DNA from 3 places in the Paenibacillus sp. FSL P4-0127 genome. Region 1 is predicted to be linked to each of the others. Evidence: riboswitches for the same ligand, from Rfam matches in the RefSeq annotation. Region 1 holds a riboswitch; each other region holds the start of a gene.

Region 1 (6,067 bases):
AACCTGCAATAAGCCTGAAAAAAATCCCTGTTAGCCAATATCCATTCTCTACATCAGGAGGTAATTCCCATGAACCCGAACATATCCCTTGCCTCCGCCTCGATTTGCTTTTACGGCGCCGGTTCGATGGCCGAAGCGATCGTGCGCGGACTGATCCATAAAGGCGTCGCCGCCGCGGAGCAAATCGCCATGCTGAACCGCTCGAGCCAGGAACGGCTGGCCTATTTGTCGCAGACTTACCGCGTCTCGGCCGCAAACGAGGAAGCCGCCAAACGGCAGCATCTCCGGGAAGCTTCGATCATCGTCCTGGCGATGAAGCCGAAGGATGCCGGGGAGGCGCTTAGCGAACTCGGCCCGATGCTGCGCGAAGGGCAAATGATCGTTTCCCTGATCGCCGGTCTGTCGATTGCGACGATCCAGGCGCTGCTCGGCGGCAACATCCCGGTCGCCCGGACGATGCCGAACACGTCCTGCTCCATCGGCTGCGGCGCCACCGGGATCTCCTTCTCCGCCGAAATGTCGGAGGAGCAAAAAGCGCAGGTCTTGTCCATGTTTCAAGCGGTCGGCATGGTGAGCGTGATTCCGGAGGAACGGATGGAAATCCTGACCGGTGTTTCCGGGAGCGGCCCCGCATATATTTATTACATGATGGAAGCGATGATCGAAGCGGGCGTGGAAGGCGGGCTAACCCCCGAGCAAGCGCGCGGGCTGACGGTGCAAACGGTGCTTGGGGCCGCCTTGATGATGGCGGAAACCGGCGAAAATCCGGCCAAGCTCCGGGCCGACATCACCTCGCCGAACGGCTCGACCCAGGCGGCGCTGGAGGTGCTCGAAGCGGGCGGGTTCCGGCCGAACGTGAAAGCCGCGGTGCACCGCGCCGCCGAGCGGTCTTTGGAAATGGGCGAGGCGGTTCGAAAGTCGCTTCTGTAAGCCAAGATTCTGAATGAAGCACGAAGGAGGACGGCCTGGATGAATTTTTCGGACATTCCGTTGGAGGAAAAGCAAGCTGCGCTCAGCAAACTGCGCGGCGTCAAGGAGCAGCTTGCCGCCCGCGGCTGGCTTCCGGCCATGAGCGGCAGCTTGTCCGTCCGGGTCGGAAGCTTCGCGCCGGGCAATTATCATTTTGCGGTAACATCGGGCATGAAAGGCCGGACGAACCTTCCGGCCGAGGAGTTCCTGTTTGTGGACGCCGCCGGAACGCCAAGCGAAGCTACGAAGCTGACGCCCGGCGAAGATGCGCCGGTCCACGCGAAGATCTACCGGATGACCGGCTGCGGCGCGATTCTCCACGTGCACACCGTGTTTAACAATGTGCTCAGCGAATATTTCGGCGACGAAGGATTCGTTCAATTGCAGGGCAACGAGCTGATCAAAGCGCTGGGCATCTGGGAGGAGGACGCCGCTGTACGCATCCCGGTCGTACCGAATTACGCCGACATCGCCGAAATGGAAAGGCGGATTCCCGCCGCGCTCGACACCCGGGTTCCCGGCTTGTTGCTGCGGGGCCACGGCATCTACGCCTGGGGCTCCACCGCGTTTGATGCCGTATCCCGTCTGGAGGCCTTCGAATTTATGTTCGAAGCGTTGTACCGCTCCCTCCTGCTTCCGCGCAAACAAACGTAAATGACGCATTAAACAAACTCGCGGCCAGCGAAGCGCTAAGACACCATGCGGCAAGCAAGCCGCGCCCTCCTCGCTGCCGCGAGATTATTTTACGCTGTAACAGGCCCTTTATCTTTCAAGAAACTCCGCATAAGCTTTGGCATCCATCAACTTGGAAAAAGCGGCGGCGGGGTCTTCCCGAAGCTGAATCCGCACCATCCATCCCCCGTCGTAAGGTTCCTCGTTCACCAGCTCGGGCGCCGCTTCCAGCTCCGCGTTGATCTCCAGCACCGTTCCGCTGACCGGCGTAAACAAATCCGCCACCGTTTTGACCGATTCGATCGTGCCGATGCCGTCCTGCGCTTCCACTTCCGTTCCAAGGTCCGGCAGCTCCACAAATACAATATCGCCCAAGCGATGCTGAGCCACGTCGGAAATGCCGATTTTTACCGTTCCGTCCCCCAAATCCAGCACCCATTCATGTTCATCGCTATACCACAGATTTTCCCTAATATTGGCAGACATGCGTATTCCTCCTCTTCCGGATCTTTCTCGTTCAGATTATTCCAAACCTAGCTGTAGTGTCAATATTACTAACATAATTTATAGATTCAAAAAATGAAAGCGTTGCATAATACAAAAATAAAATATTTTTTATATTTTCATGATAAGTTTATTGACATATTTCGCGGTTTTGAGTATTAATGTAGATGTAATCAGCGGTTGAAGGCAGAGGGAGAGATTACAATTCCAGGCAATTGTAACGCCGAAGGAGCAAGCCGTTGCGGAAGCGGTGAATCTCTCAGGCAAAAGGACCTCTGCCGGACGCGTCTCTGGAGAGAATTCGTCTTTATCGACAGAAGGCGGATCACCCAAGGGGAAACCTGCTTTTTCAAAAATGCCGGAGCGCAAGATGACCGGTGTTTTGCCGCAGGGTAACTCTCAGGTACAAAGGACAGAGCCCGGGAATATCCGATTCGTTTGCCGGTCGGAATTTCTTGGCCTGTCTTTTTATTTTTTCATGATGTGTGCAGGTAAAATACGGCCCACCGCGGCCAAACGAGGTGATGAAATGTCCGAACCCGTAGAACCCCTATTGCAACGAACGCCGCTATACTCTTGTTACTCCCGGTATGAAGGCGTGCGCTGCATCGATTTCGGCGGCTGGGAGCTGCCGGTGCAGTTCAGCGGCATTCAGAAGGAGCACGAGGCCGTGCGCGAGCGGGCCGGCTTGTTCGACGTATCGCATATGGGCGAGTTTTACGCCGAGGGTCCCGGAGCGGAAAGTTTTTTGCAGCGGATGACGACGAACGACGTGAGCCTGCTGGGGCCGGGAAAAGCCCAATACACCCTGCTCTGTTATCCGGACGGGGGCGTCGTCGATGATCTGCTGGTGTATAAACGGGACGAAGGCAAATACATGCTTGTCGTCAACGCCGCGAACATCGCCAAGGATTGGGAATGGCTGTGCCGGCATCTGCCCGCCGAAGGCGTCAGTCTGCGCAACGTTTCCGCGGCCACGGCGCTGCTGGCGCTGCAGGGACCGCTGGCCGCCTCCATCCTCTCTCCCCTGTGCGAAGGGTATGATCCCAGCGTTTTACGCCCCTTCACGTTTAAACCCGCGGCCCGAGTCTGCGGCATTAAAACGCTGCTCTCGCGCACCGGCTATACCGGCGAGGACGGGTACGAGCTTTACGTTGCCGCGGAAGACGCCCCGGTCCTTTGGGACGCGCTGATGCGGGCCGCCGAGCCTCGCGGACTCGTGCCGGCGGGGCTCGGCGCCCGGGATACGCTGCGCTTTGAAGCCGGCCTTCCCCTCTACGGGCAGGAGCTGTCGCCGAGCATTTCGCCGCTGGAAGCCGGCCTCGGCCGGTTCGTGAAGTGGGACTCCGGCCCGTTTATTGGGCGGGAGGCGCTGCTCAGGCAGCATGAAGAAGGCGTACCGCGGCGGCTGGCCGGTCTGGAGATGATCGACCGGGGCATTCCGCGCGCGCATTATCCGGTGTTTGCGCCGGGCACCGAGGACCCCATCGGCGAAGTAACTACGGGCACGCAATCGCCGACGCTCAAAAAAAACCTCGGCCTGGCGCTGATCGCCGGCGCCCACGCGGCGGCCGGCACCGTGCTCGAGGTTGAAATCCGCGGCAAACGGCTGAAAGCCAAAGTCGTCCCCCTGCCGTTTTATCGCCGAAACGCATCCGCCAAGCCGTGAAAGGAGTACGAGAAACTTATGATAAAACACCGTTATTTGCCGCTGACCGAACAGGACCGGTCCGAAATGCTGGAAGCGATCGGCGTCCCTTCGCTCGAAGCGCTGTTTCAGGATATACCCGAGGAGATCCGTTTTAAAGGCGCGCTGCCGGTTTCCCCGCGGCTCGACGAATACGCCTTAACCCGGCACATGTCCGCGCTCGCCGCGCGCAATGCCGACACCGACCGTTACGCCAGCTTCCTCGGCGCGGGCATTTACGATCATCATATTCCTTCCGTCATCCAACATGTCGTTTCCCGCTCCGAATTTTACACCGCATATACGCCGTACCAGCCGGAGATCAGCCAGGGCGAACTGCAGGCGATCTTTGAGTTCCAGTCCTACATCTGCGAGCTGACCGGCCTCAAGGTGGCCAACGCCAGCATGTACGACGGAGCGACGGCACTTGCTGAAGCCGGCTCGCTGGCCGCGGCCGCCACCCGGCGCAAGCGGCTGGTCGTGGCCCGGACCGTTCACCCCGAAGCCCGCGAGGTGCTGGCGACTTACGCGCGCGGCCTGAATCTGGAAATCGCGGAGGTCGGCTGGGATGCGGGCGTTACCGACCGTAAGGCGCTGGAGACGGCCATCACGGAAGACACCGCCGCCGTGCTGGTGCAAAACCCGAATTTCTTCGGTTCCCTCGAAGATATCCGCGCCATCGGCGAGCTGATTCATGCGCGCGGAGGCCTCTTGATCGTCAGCTGCAACCCGCTGTCGCTGGGCCTGCTGGAAGCGCCGGGCAAGCTGGGCGCGGATATCGTCGTCGGCGACGCGCAGCCGCTGGGCATCGCGTCTTCCTTTGGCGGCCCGACCTGCGGATTTTTCGCCGTGGCGGACAGCTACATGCGCCGGATGCCCGGGCGGATCGTCGGGCAGACGACCGACCGTAACGGCAAGCGCGGGTTCGTGCTGACCCTGCAAGCTAGGGAGCAGCATATCCGCCGCGAAAAAGCGACCTCCAACATTTGCTCCAACCAGGCGCTGCTCGCCCTCGCCGCGTCTGTGTATATGTCGCTCATGGGCAAACAAGGCATGGCCGAGGTCGCGGAGCTGAACCTGCAAAAAGCGCATTACGCCAAAACGCGCCTGGCTTCCATCCCGGGTGTAGGCCTCCCCTTTCCGGCCCCGGTTTTTAATGAATTCGTCATCCGGCTGCCGGAAGGCGCCGATCCGCAGCAGCTGCAGCAAAAGCTGCTCGAGGCCGGATTTATCGGCGGATTTGATCTGGGGCGCAGCTACCCCGAACTCGCCGGACATGTGCTGATCGCTGTGACCGAAAAACGCAGCAAAGCGGAAATCGACCAATTCGTCAGCGTAATGGAGGAATCGATATGCGCGAAATAAATGAAACCAAGCCGGAGGAATTGCTTATTTTCGAACGCAGCCGGCCCGGAAGGATCGGTTATTCCCTGCCGGAATGCGACGTCCCCGCCGTCCCGAAGGAGGAACTGGTGCCGCCGGAAATGCTGCGCCGCGAGGGGCTTTCGTTCCCGGAAGTGTACGAGGTCGATGTCGTGCGCCATTATACCGCCTTGTCCCGCCGCAATTTCGGCGTTGATAACGGGTTTTATCCGCTTGGCTCCTGCACGATGAAATACAACCCGAAAATCAACGAGGATGTGGCCCGTTATCCCGGCTTCGCCAAAATTCATCCATATCAGCCGGAGGAAAGCCTGCAGGGCGCGCTGGAGCTGATGTACCGGCTGCAGCGGGATTTGGCCGGGATTACCGGTATGGACGAGGTCACCCTGCAGCCGGCCGCCGGGGCGCATGGGGAATGGACGGGCCTGATGATGATCCGCGCCTATCACGAAAGCCGCGGCGAGAAGCGGACGAAAGTGATCGTGCCGGATTCCTCGCACGGCACCAATCCGGCCAGCGCTGCGGTCGCCGGCTTTGAGACGGTGACCGTCCCTTCGAACCAGCGCGGCATGGTCGATCTGGACGCGCTGCGGGCGGCCGTCGGCGAAGATACCGCCGCCCTTATGCTCACCAACCCGAACACGCTTGGCCTGTTCGAGCAGCAAATCGTGCAGATCGCCGAAATCGTCCATGCGGCCGGCGGCCTGCTGTATTATGACGGCGCCAATTCGAACGCTATTATGGGGATTACGCGGCCCGGCGACATGGGCTTTGACGTCGTCCACCTCAACCTGCACAAAACGATGAGCACGCCGCATGGCGGCGGCGGTCCCGGCGCAGGTCCGGTCGGCG
Region 2 (6,067 bases), on a different contig from region 1:
AGCTGAATTGGGTGCGGGAAGCCGTTTCGCGCAGGGCGCTAATGACGGAGGTCCGGGCCGACAGCTTGGCGGCCGAAGGCGTCGCTTTTTGGGTTGCGGCTTTTTGCAGGGCCAGCTTGGAAACGGAGGCCGTATCGGTCTGTTCTTTTAATTTGACAAGATAAGTTACGTAATCGTCCTGCTTGAACTGCGTCGTGAGCTTGTCATCGATCTTGGCTTCGGCAATTTGCGGCGAGCTGGATTTTAAACTGGTGCTGGCCGCAGCGCCGGCGTTTTCGGCATAGGTCGCAGGAACAAAAGTAAGCACAAGGAGGATCGACATACCGAGTGAGAAATTTTTACGGAATCTTTTGAATCGGATCAACTTCTTCACTCCCTCTTCTAGGTTAATGGTTCCTTCGGAACATCCTCTTGTGGCAGCCCGGAGAATTGCCGGCTGTCAGTTAAAACCGGAGACGACCTGAGAGACTTGCGAAAAAAAGACGGACATTTATCGTAATTCCAAGCATCACCTCCTTTCATGGGAGAAAAGTTAACACTAGTTGCCGTTGAGTTGAGAAAGCGAGCCGCTTCGGGCAGCGGGGAGCTAACGCTTGGCGGTCGGGCCCGGTTTATACGGCAAGCCGATTAGGACATAACCAAAACGTGAAGCGGAAAACAGTGAGGTATCGGCGATAAATTCAAGCCTTCGTTGAACTACCGATGGGGTTGAGGTTGGCTGATCTATAAATTCGATAGGAAAAGTAGGTTATTTTCAATAAAAAATAAAAATAGGTAAATACTGGCTTGTTTTGAAAATAGTATATCTATGAAAATGAAAATGCACAAGTAGAATTTTATGAAAATATACATATACTCATAGAAAAATAGGAATATTTTACTATATTATTTGGCATCTAGCTGAATTTGTATGTTAGCTATATTGACATATGGTGCTTTTCGTTTTACATTAATTACAAAATGATATCGCGCGAATGAGGGTCATGGGAGAGTCCGCTTTGGAGGCGGCACCGAAGGAGCAAATAGCCGGCCATGCGGGGCGGCTTTGAATCTCTCAGGTACAAGGACCATGGCCTGACGCGACTCTGGAGAGAGCGAAAGCCACCCAAGGGGTACGTGGTTCCGGCCAACGGAAGCATCAAACTCTCAGGTAACGGGGACAGAGAAAAGGCTGCAAGCCTTTTTTCTGTCCTTTTTGGCGCTTGGAGGGCATCGGGTATTTTTCCTACATAGGCATCGAATCTTGAATTCAGCCTGGCCCAAGCCTTCGCTTCGGTGCTGAAAACCGACCTTTTTGAACACGCACTAATAGGGAAAGCTGAAAGTAAGATTTTTGCGAAATGGTGAAAACAAAGATATTGGGGAACGGGGAAGATGACCATGCGGTTTAAAAATGTATTTTCGATTATTGGTCCGGCGATGATTGGACCGTCCAGTTCCCATACCGCGGGGGCGGTACGGATCGGGCGTTTTGCGCGGCAGCTGTTGGGAGAGGCGCCCGCCGAAGCGCATATCTGCTTCTACGGATCGTTTGCGGAAACGTATCAGGGGCATGGCACGGATCTGGCCGTTGCCGGCGGGATATTGGATTATCGCACGGATGACGAGCGCATCCGGGAGTCGCTGCAAATCGCGGAAGAAACGGGGATAAAGCTTGACTTTACGACCGGCGTTCAGCCGGGGGTCCATCCCAATACGGTAAAAATCGCACTGGCCGGCGAAAACCGCAAGGTCGAGGTGACGGGCGCGTCGATCGGCGGCGGGAACATTGCGATCCAGGGCATCAACGGGTTTGAGGTCAAGTGTTCGGGCGAGCTGCCGACGCTTGTGATCGAGCATGCCGACCGCCAGGGCATGTTGGCCGGCATCACGGCGCTGTTCAGCCGGGCGGACGTGAACATCGGCTATATCATAACCGACCGGAAGGGCAGGACCGAAGAAGCCTTGACCGTCGTCGAGGCGGATGGGGCGATTCCGGGCGCGCTCATCGAAGCGGTCGAAAAGCTTCCGCACGTGAGCCGGACGGCTTACATCGATTTAACGTAAAGCGTTTGACATCAAAGTGAAGGGGTAGATAAACATGCGTTTTCGGAATTTGCGGGAGCTCGTCGCTTTGTGCGATAAGGAGGCCCTGACGATTTCGCAGGTGATGCTGCAGGATCAGGCGGCGGAAAGCGGCCAGAGCGAAGCGGAAATCATGGCGGCGATGGCCGAGTATTATCAAATTATGAAGGAAGCGGTACGCCGAGGATTGACGGAGGAAATTACCTCGACGAGCGGGCTGACGGGCGGCGATGCCAAAAGGGTGAACGAATACCGCGGCAGCGGGGAGCCCGCCGCGGGGGACATCGCCTGTCAGGCCATGGCTTACGCTTTGGCGGTCTCCGAGGTCAACGCCTCGATGGGGCGGATCGTGGCCACTCCGACGGCCGGCTCCTGCGGTATCATCCCGGGGGTGTTCGTCAGCGCGCAGGAACGTTTTGGCTGGGAGGATGAGCATCTGGTGCGAGGTTTGTTCTGCGCCGGGGCGATCGGGTACGTCATCGCCAACAACTCGTTTATCTCCGGCGCGGAAGGCGGATGCCAAGCGGAAATCGGCTCGGCGATCGGCATGGCGGCGGGCGCGATGGTCGAGCTGCGCGGGGGAACGCCGGAGCAGGCGGTGCACGCCGTCGGTCTGGCGCTGAAAAATACGCTGGGCCTGATCTGCGATCCGGTCGGCGGTCTGGTTGAAATCCCCTGCATCGTCCGCAACGGCTTCGGGGCGGTCAATGCGCTGGCGGCCGCGGATATGGCGCTTGCCGGCGTGCGCAGCGCGATTCCGTCCGACGAAGTCATCGACGTCATGCTGGAGGTCGGCTCCGCGATGCCCAGCCGGCATCGGGAAACGGCCCAGGGCGGCCTGGCCCAAACGCCGACCGGCCGCAAAATCATGAAAGAGCTGCGAAACCGGAAAAAATAAGCAAGCAGAGTCCCGCCCTTTGTACGATAGGGCCGGGACTTTTTTGGTTGAGATGTTCGTTACGGGAAGACTAGCCTTTGAGGCGCTTTCGCAGCTAAACGTATGACAAAAACCAGGCGCCGCCAGGGGCCTGGTTTTTGTCAAGTTGAATAACGTTATTCAGTCTCTTTATTGTCCGGCAGCGTGATGTTCACCGGCAGAGTCGGCGCTAACAGCCGGCTACAGCCAACAATTGATCTTCAAGCCTTCAAAATAGCGGCACATTAAGAATATTCCCTATCTCTCGCAAAAAAGTAGTAACACGATAAAATCACCAAATATTAATCAATAAAAAGCGAAAACGAGTAATAAAAAAATCGCGCAACACGGAACGGGAAAATTTTTTAAAGGTTTTTTGCAAAAAATACCTTGCCATTCGTCTGTGGAAGGAGTAAAGTAAAAATCGACCAATTGACTATATTCTTATTTTGGTCAATCAGTCATTTTCGCGAAAGGAGGCGCTATGGGGATTGGCTCAAATCAACCGTCGGGAAATGGTGATTGAAGCCGCCGTGAAATGTTTTTCGCTGTTCGGCTATAAGGCGACGACGATGGATCAAGTGGCCAAAATCGCCAATGTAGCCAAGGGGACTATATATACATTTTTCTCCAACAAAGAAGAGCTGTTCGATGAAATTCTCCGTTCCATCATTGCGGAGATGAAGCGGCTCACGGCGCAAAAGGTGGATGAGAATAAGCCTTTTTTCGAGAATCTCTTTCAAAGCATGGATGCCTTGCTGGAGTTCAGAAGCGAGCATGAGCTGCTGGCCAAATTGTTTCAGGAGGTGCGTAATTTCGGCACCCAGCAGGCGCGGGAAGGTTTGGAAAAAATCGAAAGCGCCATTCTGGATTATTTGGAGCGGCAAATTACGCTGGCTGGACAGCGCGGTGAAATTCATGCTTTTGATCCGAAAGTGATCTCTTTCGTCATGCTGAAGCTGTACATAGCGTTAACGTTGGATTGGAACAAAAACCACGAGCCGCTGGAGAAGGAGCGAATCAAGGAATCCATGCGGATTTTTCTGGCGGGAGGCCTGTCGGCCGAGCGGCCGCGCATGAACCATTAACAGTTCAAACTTAAGTGAGATGATATTTGGAGGAGTAGAGGAAGATGGAAAAGCTAAGAGCACTGATACCCAGGTTGTTGATTTATGTTGCGATCGTTCTGCTCATTGCGGGCGGAATCTGGATCCTGAACTCGAACCAGATTACCTCAGGCAGCGAAAAAGAGAATCGCCCGACGGCGTTTATCGAGGCTGATCAATCGAGCGCGAGCTTTAAAGTCGGGGGACGGATCGTCGAGCTGTTGGCGGAGGAAGGCGATGAGGTGAAAAAGGGGGATATCCTGGCCCAGATCGAAAGCGATGAGGTCAAAGCCAAGGTATCCCAGGCCCAGGCGGCGGTGGCCGTGACCGAAGGCCAGATCGGGCAAGCGGCAGCTTCCGTAAATGCGGCGAAATCGAAAAAAGCGGAGGGTGAAAGTGCCGTTTTCCTGACGGCGGAAACGATCGACAAACAGATCGCGCAGGCGCAGGCGGTGGTTCAGGCGGCCCAGGCCAAGGTTAATGGGCTCAAAGCGGGAGCGCGCCCGCAGGAGCTGAAGCAGGCGAAAGTCCAAATGGAAGCGGCCAAAAAAGCTTACGACATCGCCAAGGACAATTTGCAGCGGACCACAGGCTTGTTTGCCGAAGGGATAGTCAGCCAAGCCGATTTTGACAAAGTGAACTTGTCCTATACGCAGGCAGAAGCGTCTTACAACGCCGCGGTCGAGCAATACAACATGGCGAAAGAAGGCGCCCGGCAGGAGGAGATCGATGCTGCCGAAGCCCAGCTTGAGCAGGCGAAAGCGGCTTTGGCGCTGGCCGAGGCCAACAAGGCGCAAATTGAAATCAAGCGCCAGGATGTGGACGCGGCCGTGGCGATGATCGAGCAGGCCGAGGCGGCCCGGCGGACGGCCGAGTCCGGCAAGAAGCAAGCCGCCGCAGCGCTGAAGGAGGCCCAAACCTATCTGGGCTACACCAAGCTGATCGCTCCCGTAGACGGGGTAATCGTGTCCCAATCGGCGGAGCTCGGCGAAATCGTAGGTTCCGGGTTCCCCGTATTTACGATTCAGCAGACCGAAGCGGTCAAGACGGCGAAATTTTATTTGCCCGAAACCGAGATGGCCGGCCTGAAAAAAGGCGATATCGTAAACGTGAAACTCGTTGCCGACGGCAGCATGCAGAAGGCCAAGGTCGTTACGATAGCGCAGGCGGCGACGTTCGCTTCGCAAAAAGCGACGCAGAATACCGGGGACCTGGACATCCGCTCCTTCGGCATTAAAGTTCAGTTCATCGATTTGCCGGACACCGCCGCGACCGGGATGACCGTGGAATGGTACGGCAAGGACGGCGGAACCTCCGGGGGGCAGGCGGGAACTGAGGAATCGCCGGGCAAAGCGGACAAAGCGGACAAAGCGGACAAAGCGGGTGAAGCCCAGTGAACGATAGGCTTACGATAGGCTCTATGCTGGCGGAAGAGTGGAAAAATATTTTCAAGGACCGGGTGATCTTCGTCATCCTGCTGATCGGGCCGATTTTTTATACGTTTTTTTTCGCCTCCCTTTACAGTCATCGGGCGGTTTTGGAAATTCCCACGCTCATTTACGATGAAGATCAGAGCCAGTTAAGCCAACAAATCATCCAGGCGCTGGATGCGCATCAGTCGATCAAAGTCGTCGGGGAAGTCCATTCGAGCCGGGAACTACGGCAAGCGATCGATAACGGCGAAGCCAGAGCCGGGGTGATCATCCCGGCCGATCTGGAAGCCAAGCTGAAGCGGGGAACGCCGACGCCGATCGTCGCCGCGGTGGACGGCACCAACCTGATGATCACGAACGCCGTCGTCAAGGGCGCCAACGAAGTGGTCACGACGTACAGCTACGGAACGACGACCAAAAGGCTGCAGCAGCAAGGAATGAAGGATGAACAGGTGAGCGCGACCTTATCGATCATCCCGTTTACCTCGCGTACACTTTATAACCCGACCTATGATTACGTGGATTTCCTCGTCACCGGGATGGCTGGA
Region 3 (6,067 bases), 4.0 Mb from region 1:
TAATATTTTATACCAAAATTTCAATATGAAGGGAATATGTGTAACCTGGAACCCCAGGTAATATAAGGAATTTACCTTTCGGTGTTGCGCGGCTTTCAGCGTCAATTCAGCCAGTTGTCACAAGGTGTTCGGAGTTTTTAGCGATCATAAATTCAGGGATTTGGTAAATGATGTGGGGTTTAGCCTGCTATTCATATATGTTAGCATGGGTTAGCGCATTCACTTGGACTAGCCCTGCAGGCAAGGCAATAATTCGGATATATCCATTGGGTGTTCTGAAGAATCCGCCAGAATACAACAAGGGGATGCAGCAATACAGAAGGGGAGTGAATACAGATGTTCAAGAAGCTAGTTAGTACAACCGCTTCATTATTGGCCGGATCGATGCTGTTCGGAACATTGACGTTCGCGGCCACCGGTTCTGAAATCGCAAGTCGGGCTGACAATTATTTAGGGGATTTCAAATACAGATTTGGCTCTGAACCGTGGAATAGCGGGTATAAGTATTCCGACTGTTCTTCCTTCACAAAGCTGGTATTTAAGCGTGAAGGCGTGTATCTTCCGCGTACAAGCCGAGAACAGGCCAAAACGGGACGTTATGTAGCCAAGCGTAATCTGGTAAAAGGCGATCTGGTATTTTTTGATACAAACAACGACGGTAAGATCAACCATGTCGGTATCTATATGGGGAATGGCCGCTTCATTCACAGCTCTCCTATTAACAAGGTTGGATTCAGTAAGCTGAACTCCGGTTATTGGGAAGACCATTACGTTACTGCTCGCCGAGTAAGATAAGAAAAGGCCGGCTTTTGCGTAACCAATACAGTTACGAAAGGAACTGCCGCAGCAGTTCCTTTCGTATTTGCCGAAGCGGCCCTTAAGCTGGGCGCATCATTTGTAACGGTATTTTTTCGGAGAAATCTCACATCGGACCTTGTTCTGTCGTTCATTATTTCAGCAATGTCTTTAAAAGCTTTATTTCTTCTTTATACAAATCGACTGTCTTCCCCTCCGTCACTTTCCAATCACTGCTCAAAAGTGCAAGGATTTCTTTGAGCTTTTCAATGGCTTTGTCATACTTCCCTTGAATTTTGTAGATATAGGAAATTGCTTCCAATGAATCTGTATATTTGGGATTGGGCTGCAGTTCGTAACCTTTGGAATAATACTTAACGGCTTCATCGTATCTGCATAGCTTCGCCATACAGTCTCCTCTGGAGGACCATGCCTGCCAATCATGAGGATACAGTTCGGTCATCTGCTCCCAGAGAACGAATGCCTGAGAAAGGTTGCCTTCTTCTTTGTATATCAGGCCCCCATATAATTGATATAAATAACCTGGATGGGTTTCGTTTAATTTTTCCAGAATTCCCCTGGCTTCAGCGCATCTGCCATCTGCAAGCAAGTAGTTCATAAGCCATACATAAGCCGGCCAGTAATCCGGATGATTTGTCACAAAATCTATATAATACTCTATGAGTTTACGATGGTTGGAGAGGTTCCAGTCAAAAATAACTCCATTCTCCGCATCCCGTAAAGCGTTGTGATTTCTTTTGTTATCTGGAGCTAATATTAAAACATCCTTGGCGTAACGAGAAGCCAATTCACGATGCTCCTGTAAACGATGAATGTGCAGCTCGGCCAGCAATGTGAGGCATCGGGGCTTTTTTGCGTCATCATTAAGTTTTTCCTTAAGAAATTGTTCAGCATAGGTGAAATCATCTTTTGATATAAAATGTTCATGTCCAATCATGTTTTCAATCCGTTCAAAGTGGATATCATCGGTTAATGCAAACAGTTCATCGATGGTAACCCCTAAAATCGCAGATAACCTGGGAAGCAATTGGATATCGGGCATGGTTACATTGTTTTCCCACTTGGATACGGCTTGGGACGACATATTCAGTTTTGCCGCAAGTTCTTCCTGAGTCATTCCTTTTTGTAAACGGAGTGCTTTGATTTTTTTGCCTATTTCAATATTCATTGAGAACCTCCCGTTTTTACTATTTCGACTAGTCAATTGCATTGTAACTGTTTGTTAAATATGCCCTCAATGACCGCCCGGTTAAATGAATGAACCTATCCGTTACGTTTACCGTTACAGACAGCCCGAGGAAACACTGCCGTAATCAAACCTGGGCGAATGGGAATTATCTCGTTGACAAATTTTTTCACTGCGAGTAATATTGAAAAATATTTAAATGGGTTGTTACAATAAAAAAATTAAATAGTTGGCAAGCTATGACGGCTATGGATCGTACTATAGCAGGAGCAGCTTCTGGAGAGACCGCGGGACTCCGCGGCGCCGAAGGGTTCACAATCTCAGGCAAAAGGACAGAAGAGTACTGAATATCTATTTGTTATTTCGAAAATAATTAATAACAAGTCTATTTAGTTATTCTTATGACCAGGAGATTGGAGCGCATCCAGTCTCTTTTTTTATTGGGTTTAATCCATTGTTCAACTTTTCACGTTAAGGAGGAGTTTGGTTTGGCACAACAAGAATTAAAGAGGGATTTAGAAAATCGGCATGTTCAACTGATTGCCATTGGCGGCACCATTGGTACGGGATTGTTTCTCGGATCGGGCAAAGCCATTCAACTGGCGGGTCCGTCCATTATCTTTGCTTATTTCATCGTGGGGATCGCCATATTTTTTGTGATGAGGGCGCTGGGAGAACTCCTGTTGTCCAAAGCCGGATATCAATCTTTTACGGACATTGCCGAAGACTATCTTGGACCGCGGGCCGCGTTTGTAACCGGATGGACCTATTGGTTTTGCTGGATTATGACGGCTATGGCCGATGTGATCGCGGTTGGGGTGTATGTACAATATTGGTTTGATATCCCGCAATGGGTGCCTGAAATTATCTGCTTAGTTGTTTTATTAGGACTTAATCTGTTAACCGTAAAAAATTTTGGCGAATTGGAGTTTTGGTTTGCCCTAATTAAGGTAGTGACGATTCTCGCTTTAATTGCCATTGGGGTCGTCTTGCTGGTGATTGGATTTAAAACGGATGCGGGAATGGTTACGGTCAAAAATATTTGGGGACATGGCGGCATATTTCCAAACGGAGTTCCCGGGTTCTTGCTTTCCTTCCAAATGGTTGTGTTTGCCTTTGTTGGTGTGGAGTTGGTGGGGGTATCGGCCGCGGAAACATCCAACCCGGAAAAAAATATCCCTTCGGCGATTAATAAAATTCCGCTTAGAATTTTATTTTTCTACGTCGGCGCCATTATTGCCCTATTGTGCATCAATCCCTGGACGGAGCTAAGCCCGTCAGAAAGCCCTTTTGTTAAAACGTTTAGTTTAGTCGGGATTCCGATTGCCGCGGGAATTATTAACTTTGTCGTATTAACTTCAGCCGCTTCCGCTTGTAATAGCGGGATGTTTTCAACAAGCCGAATTTTATATAATTTAAGCAAGAATAACCAGGCTTCATCCCATTTTGCCAAGCTGAATAAAAACCATGTGCCCAGAAACGGGTTGTTGATCTCCACGCTTGTCTTGTCCGGGGGAGCTCTATTGAGCAAGCTTATTCCGGAGCAAGCGTTTGGCGTCGTCACCACCATTAGCGCCATTTGTTTTATTTGGGTCTGGGGTGTGGTTCTTGTTTGTCACATCAAGTATAAAAAGACACAGCCAGAGCTGCAGGCAAAATCGAAATTTAAAGCTCCGTTTACCCCCTTTGTTAATTATGCAGTTCTCACGTTGTTTGCTATAATTCTTATAATTATGCTGGTTGCCAAAGAGACACGCATGGCCTTATTATTGACGCCGCTGTGGTTTATTCTGCTGTTTGCTTTGTATTATTCGAATAGAAGAAAAGCGGGTAAATCATCATAAACAGTGTCATCATAAGAATTATTAATCATTGGGGAGAACAACATGAAGACGATCACGGTGCAAAGTCTTGCGAATATGTTTCATATGGAAGTGCTTGCCGGGGCGGGCCGTATGGACCGTGTGATTACCCGTCCGCGGGCGCACAGACCCGGGCTGGAGTTTGTGGGGTATTTTGATTTTTTTCCGATGGAACGGGTGCAAGTGCTTGGCCGTAAGGAAGTTAACTATCTATTGACATTATCCATTGAGGAACGCAAACTGCATATCGGCAACATCGTCAAATATCATCCGCCCTGCTTCATTGTGACGTCAGGACAGCAGGAGATCCCGTATCTGACCCTGTTCTGCGATCAGGAGGGGATTCCGCTGCTAAGGACGGAGGAGACGACAACGGAGTTTATCGCCAAGCTGGACAGCTATCTGGTCAAAGCGCTTGCCCCGGAGATATCGATCCATGGGGTATGCGTGAATGTATCGGGGATTGGCGTCCTGCTCCGCGGCAAATCCGGGATCGGCAAAAGCGAAACCGCCCACACGCTCATCAGAAGGGGCCACCGGTTCGTTGCGGACGATATTGTGGTGCTGAAGAAGTTAGGGCCAACGACTTTGCTCGGAACGCATAATGAAACCACACGCGAATTCCTCGCGCTGCGCAGCATCGGCCTGATTAATGTCGTACGCCAATACGGGCGCAGGGCTTTTCAGGACGAGACACGCATTGTACTCGACATTGAATTAGCGCCATGGAGGGAAGACTCTCTGAATAACGAGCTGGAACTGGAACCTCAATTCACGGAATATCTTGGCGTCAAGATCCCGCATATCGAGGTCCAGCTCCAGCCGGGACGGGATGTGGCCGGTCTGATCGAGGCGGCGGCCAACAATTGGTATCTCAAGCAGCTCGGCTATAGTGCCGCCGAAGAGTTCATGCAGCGGATCGAAAACAAAATGCAGTAGGCGCGGTTGGATTACAATCACTCATACATGATACCGCCCTTTGGGCACTACCAATGGAGAGCCGGAAATGGGATCTTGTATCACCGTGCAATCGAGCCCGTAAATGTCTTTCACCAATGTGGTTGTAATCACCTGAGACGGCTCGCCCTCCGCCACAAGCTTTCCTTGCTGAAGCGCAAAAATATGGTCCGCGTAACGTGCGGATAAGTTGATATCGTGAAGAACCATGACAATCGTAGTTCCGTGTTTTCGGTTAAGGTCCGTGAGCAGGTCAAGAATTTCGACTTGATAGGTGATATCCAAAAAGGTTGTCGGTTCATCGAGAAATAAAATGTCGGTTTGTTGCGCCAGAGCCATGGCAATCCAGACGCGCTGCCGTTGACCGCCGGAAAGCTCGTCAATATTGTGATTCGCAAACTCCGTTATGTCCATAATTCGCATCGCTTCGGCAACGGCCTCATAATCTTTTTTAGTCCATCCGCCGAACAACGATTGGTGCGGAAACCTTCCCCGTCCAACCAAATCCGCTACCGAAATGCCTTCCGGAACAATAGGGGATTGCGGCAGCAGCCCGACCACGCGAGCCAGCTGTTTTGGCGGCATTTTGCCGATGGGTTTTCCGTCAATCGTGATTTTGCCGGACTTAGGCTTTATCAGCCTTGCCAGTGTTTTCAGCAGCGTGGACTTTCCGCAGCCGTTGGCTCCAATAATAACGCTTATTTTATGACTGGGGATAACAAGGTCTACACCTTGGATAATCGTTTTATGATCATAGCCGGCCACGAGCTGTTCGGCTTGAAATAGATGCGTTGGTTTCATTATAACTCGCCCTTTCGATTCATTCGGATGAGCAGGAAGATCAGATACGGCGCTCCGAGTATTCCGGTCATGATGCCCACAGGGAATCTGTACTGGAAAGCAAATTGTCCGATTAAATCTGCCGCCAAAACCAAATTTACGCCAACAAGACCAGCCGGGATTATGTTCGAGAAGCCGGCTCCGGCCAGTCTTTTCGCGATCGGCCCCGAAAGGAAGGAGACAAAAGCGATTGGCCCGGTGGTGGCGGTAGCCAGAGCAATCATGCACACAGAACTCAAAATAAGCGCTATTCTTGTCTTGTCCGTGTTCACTCCAAGCGAAGTGGCCGATTGTTCTCCAAGTTCCAATAGACTTAGATGTTTTCCCAGGACGATAGCGATAGGCGTAAAGATCAATACCGTTAGGACAAGAGGCGGAAGTTCGTGCATTTGCGAGCCATTCAGAC

What was found. Region 1 has a riboswitch for glycine ahead of gcvT (glycine cleavage system aminomethyltransferase GcvT). Riboswitches for the same ligand answer to the same signal wherever they lie in the genome.
Region 2: it holds a riboswitch for glycine, as region 1 does, so the genes downstream of both, sdaAB (L-serine ammonia-lyase, iron-sulfur-dependent subunit beta) here and gcvT (glycine cleavage system aminomethyltransferase GcvT) in region 1, are expected to answer to the same signal.
Region 3: it holds a riboswitch for glycine, as region 1 does, so the genes downstream of both, NYE74_RS04165 (amino acid permease) here and gcvT (glycine cleavage system aminomethyltransferase GcvT) in region 1, are expected to answer to the same signal.

Annotation. Positions count from the first base shown of each region.
Region 1 covers NZ_JBBOWY010000001.1:4,936,745-4,942,811, forward strand. Annotated here, with positions in the region: gene NYE74_RS22230 (glutamate-5-semialdehyde dehydrogenase) at 1-1, shown strand, start outside; gene proC (pyrroline-5-carboxylate reductase) at 70-930, shown strand; gene mtnB (methylthioribulose 1-phosphate dehydratase) at 970-1,623, shown strand; gene gcvH (glycine cleavage system protein GcvH) at 1,732-2,127, opposite strand; glycine riboswitch at 2,326-2,430, shown strand; glycine riboswitch at 2,434-2,563, shown strand; gene gcvT (glycine cleavage system aminomethyltransferase GcvT) at 2,675-3,814, shown strand; gene gcvPA (aminomethyl-transferring glycine dehydrogenase subunit GcvPA) at 3,833-5,197, shown strand; gene gcvPB (aminomethyl-transferring glycine dehydrogenase subunit GcvPB) at 5,185-6,067, shown strand, end outside.
Region 2 covers NZ_JBBOWY010000002.1:912,337-918,403, forward strand. Annotated here, with positions in the region: gene NYE74_RS30440 (S8 family serine peptidase) at 1-364, opposite strand, end outside; glycine riboswitch at 975-1,080, shown strand; gene sdaAB (L-serine ammonia-lyase, iron-sulfur-dependent subunit beta) at 1,381-2,046, shown strand; gene sdaAA (L-serine ammonia-lyase, iron-sulfur-dependent, subunit alpha) at 2,081-2,962, shown strand; gene NYE74_RS30455 (TetR/AcrR family transcriptional regulator) at 3,472-4,068, shown strand; gene NYE74_RS30460 (HlyD family secretion protein) at 4,113-5,483, shown strand; gene NYE74_RS30465 (ABC transporter permease) at 5,480-6,067, shown strand, end outside.
Region 3 covers NZ_JBBOWY010000001.1:946,450-952,516, forward strand. Annotated here, with positions in the region: gene NYE74_RS04155 (C40 family peptidase) at 337-795, shown strand; gene NYE74_RS04160 (helix-turn-helix domain-containing protein) at 950-1,984, opposite strand; glycine riboswitch at 2,269-2,348, shown strand; gene NYE74_RS04165 (amino acid permease) at 2,491-3,846, shown strand; gene hprK (HPr(Ser) kinase/phosphatase) at 3,889-4,803, shown strand; gene NYE74_RS04175 (ABC transporter ATP-binding protein) at 4,825-5,622, opposite strand; gene NYE74_RS04180 (FecCD family ABC transporter permease) at 5,622-6,067, opposite strand, start outside.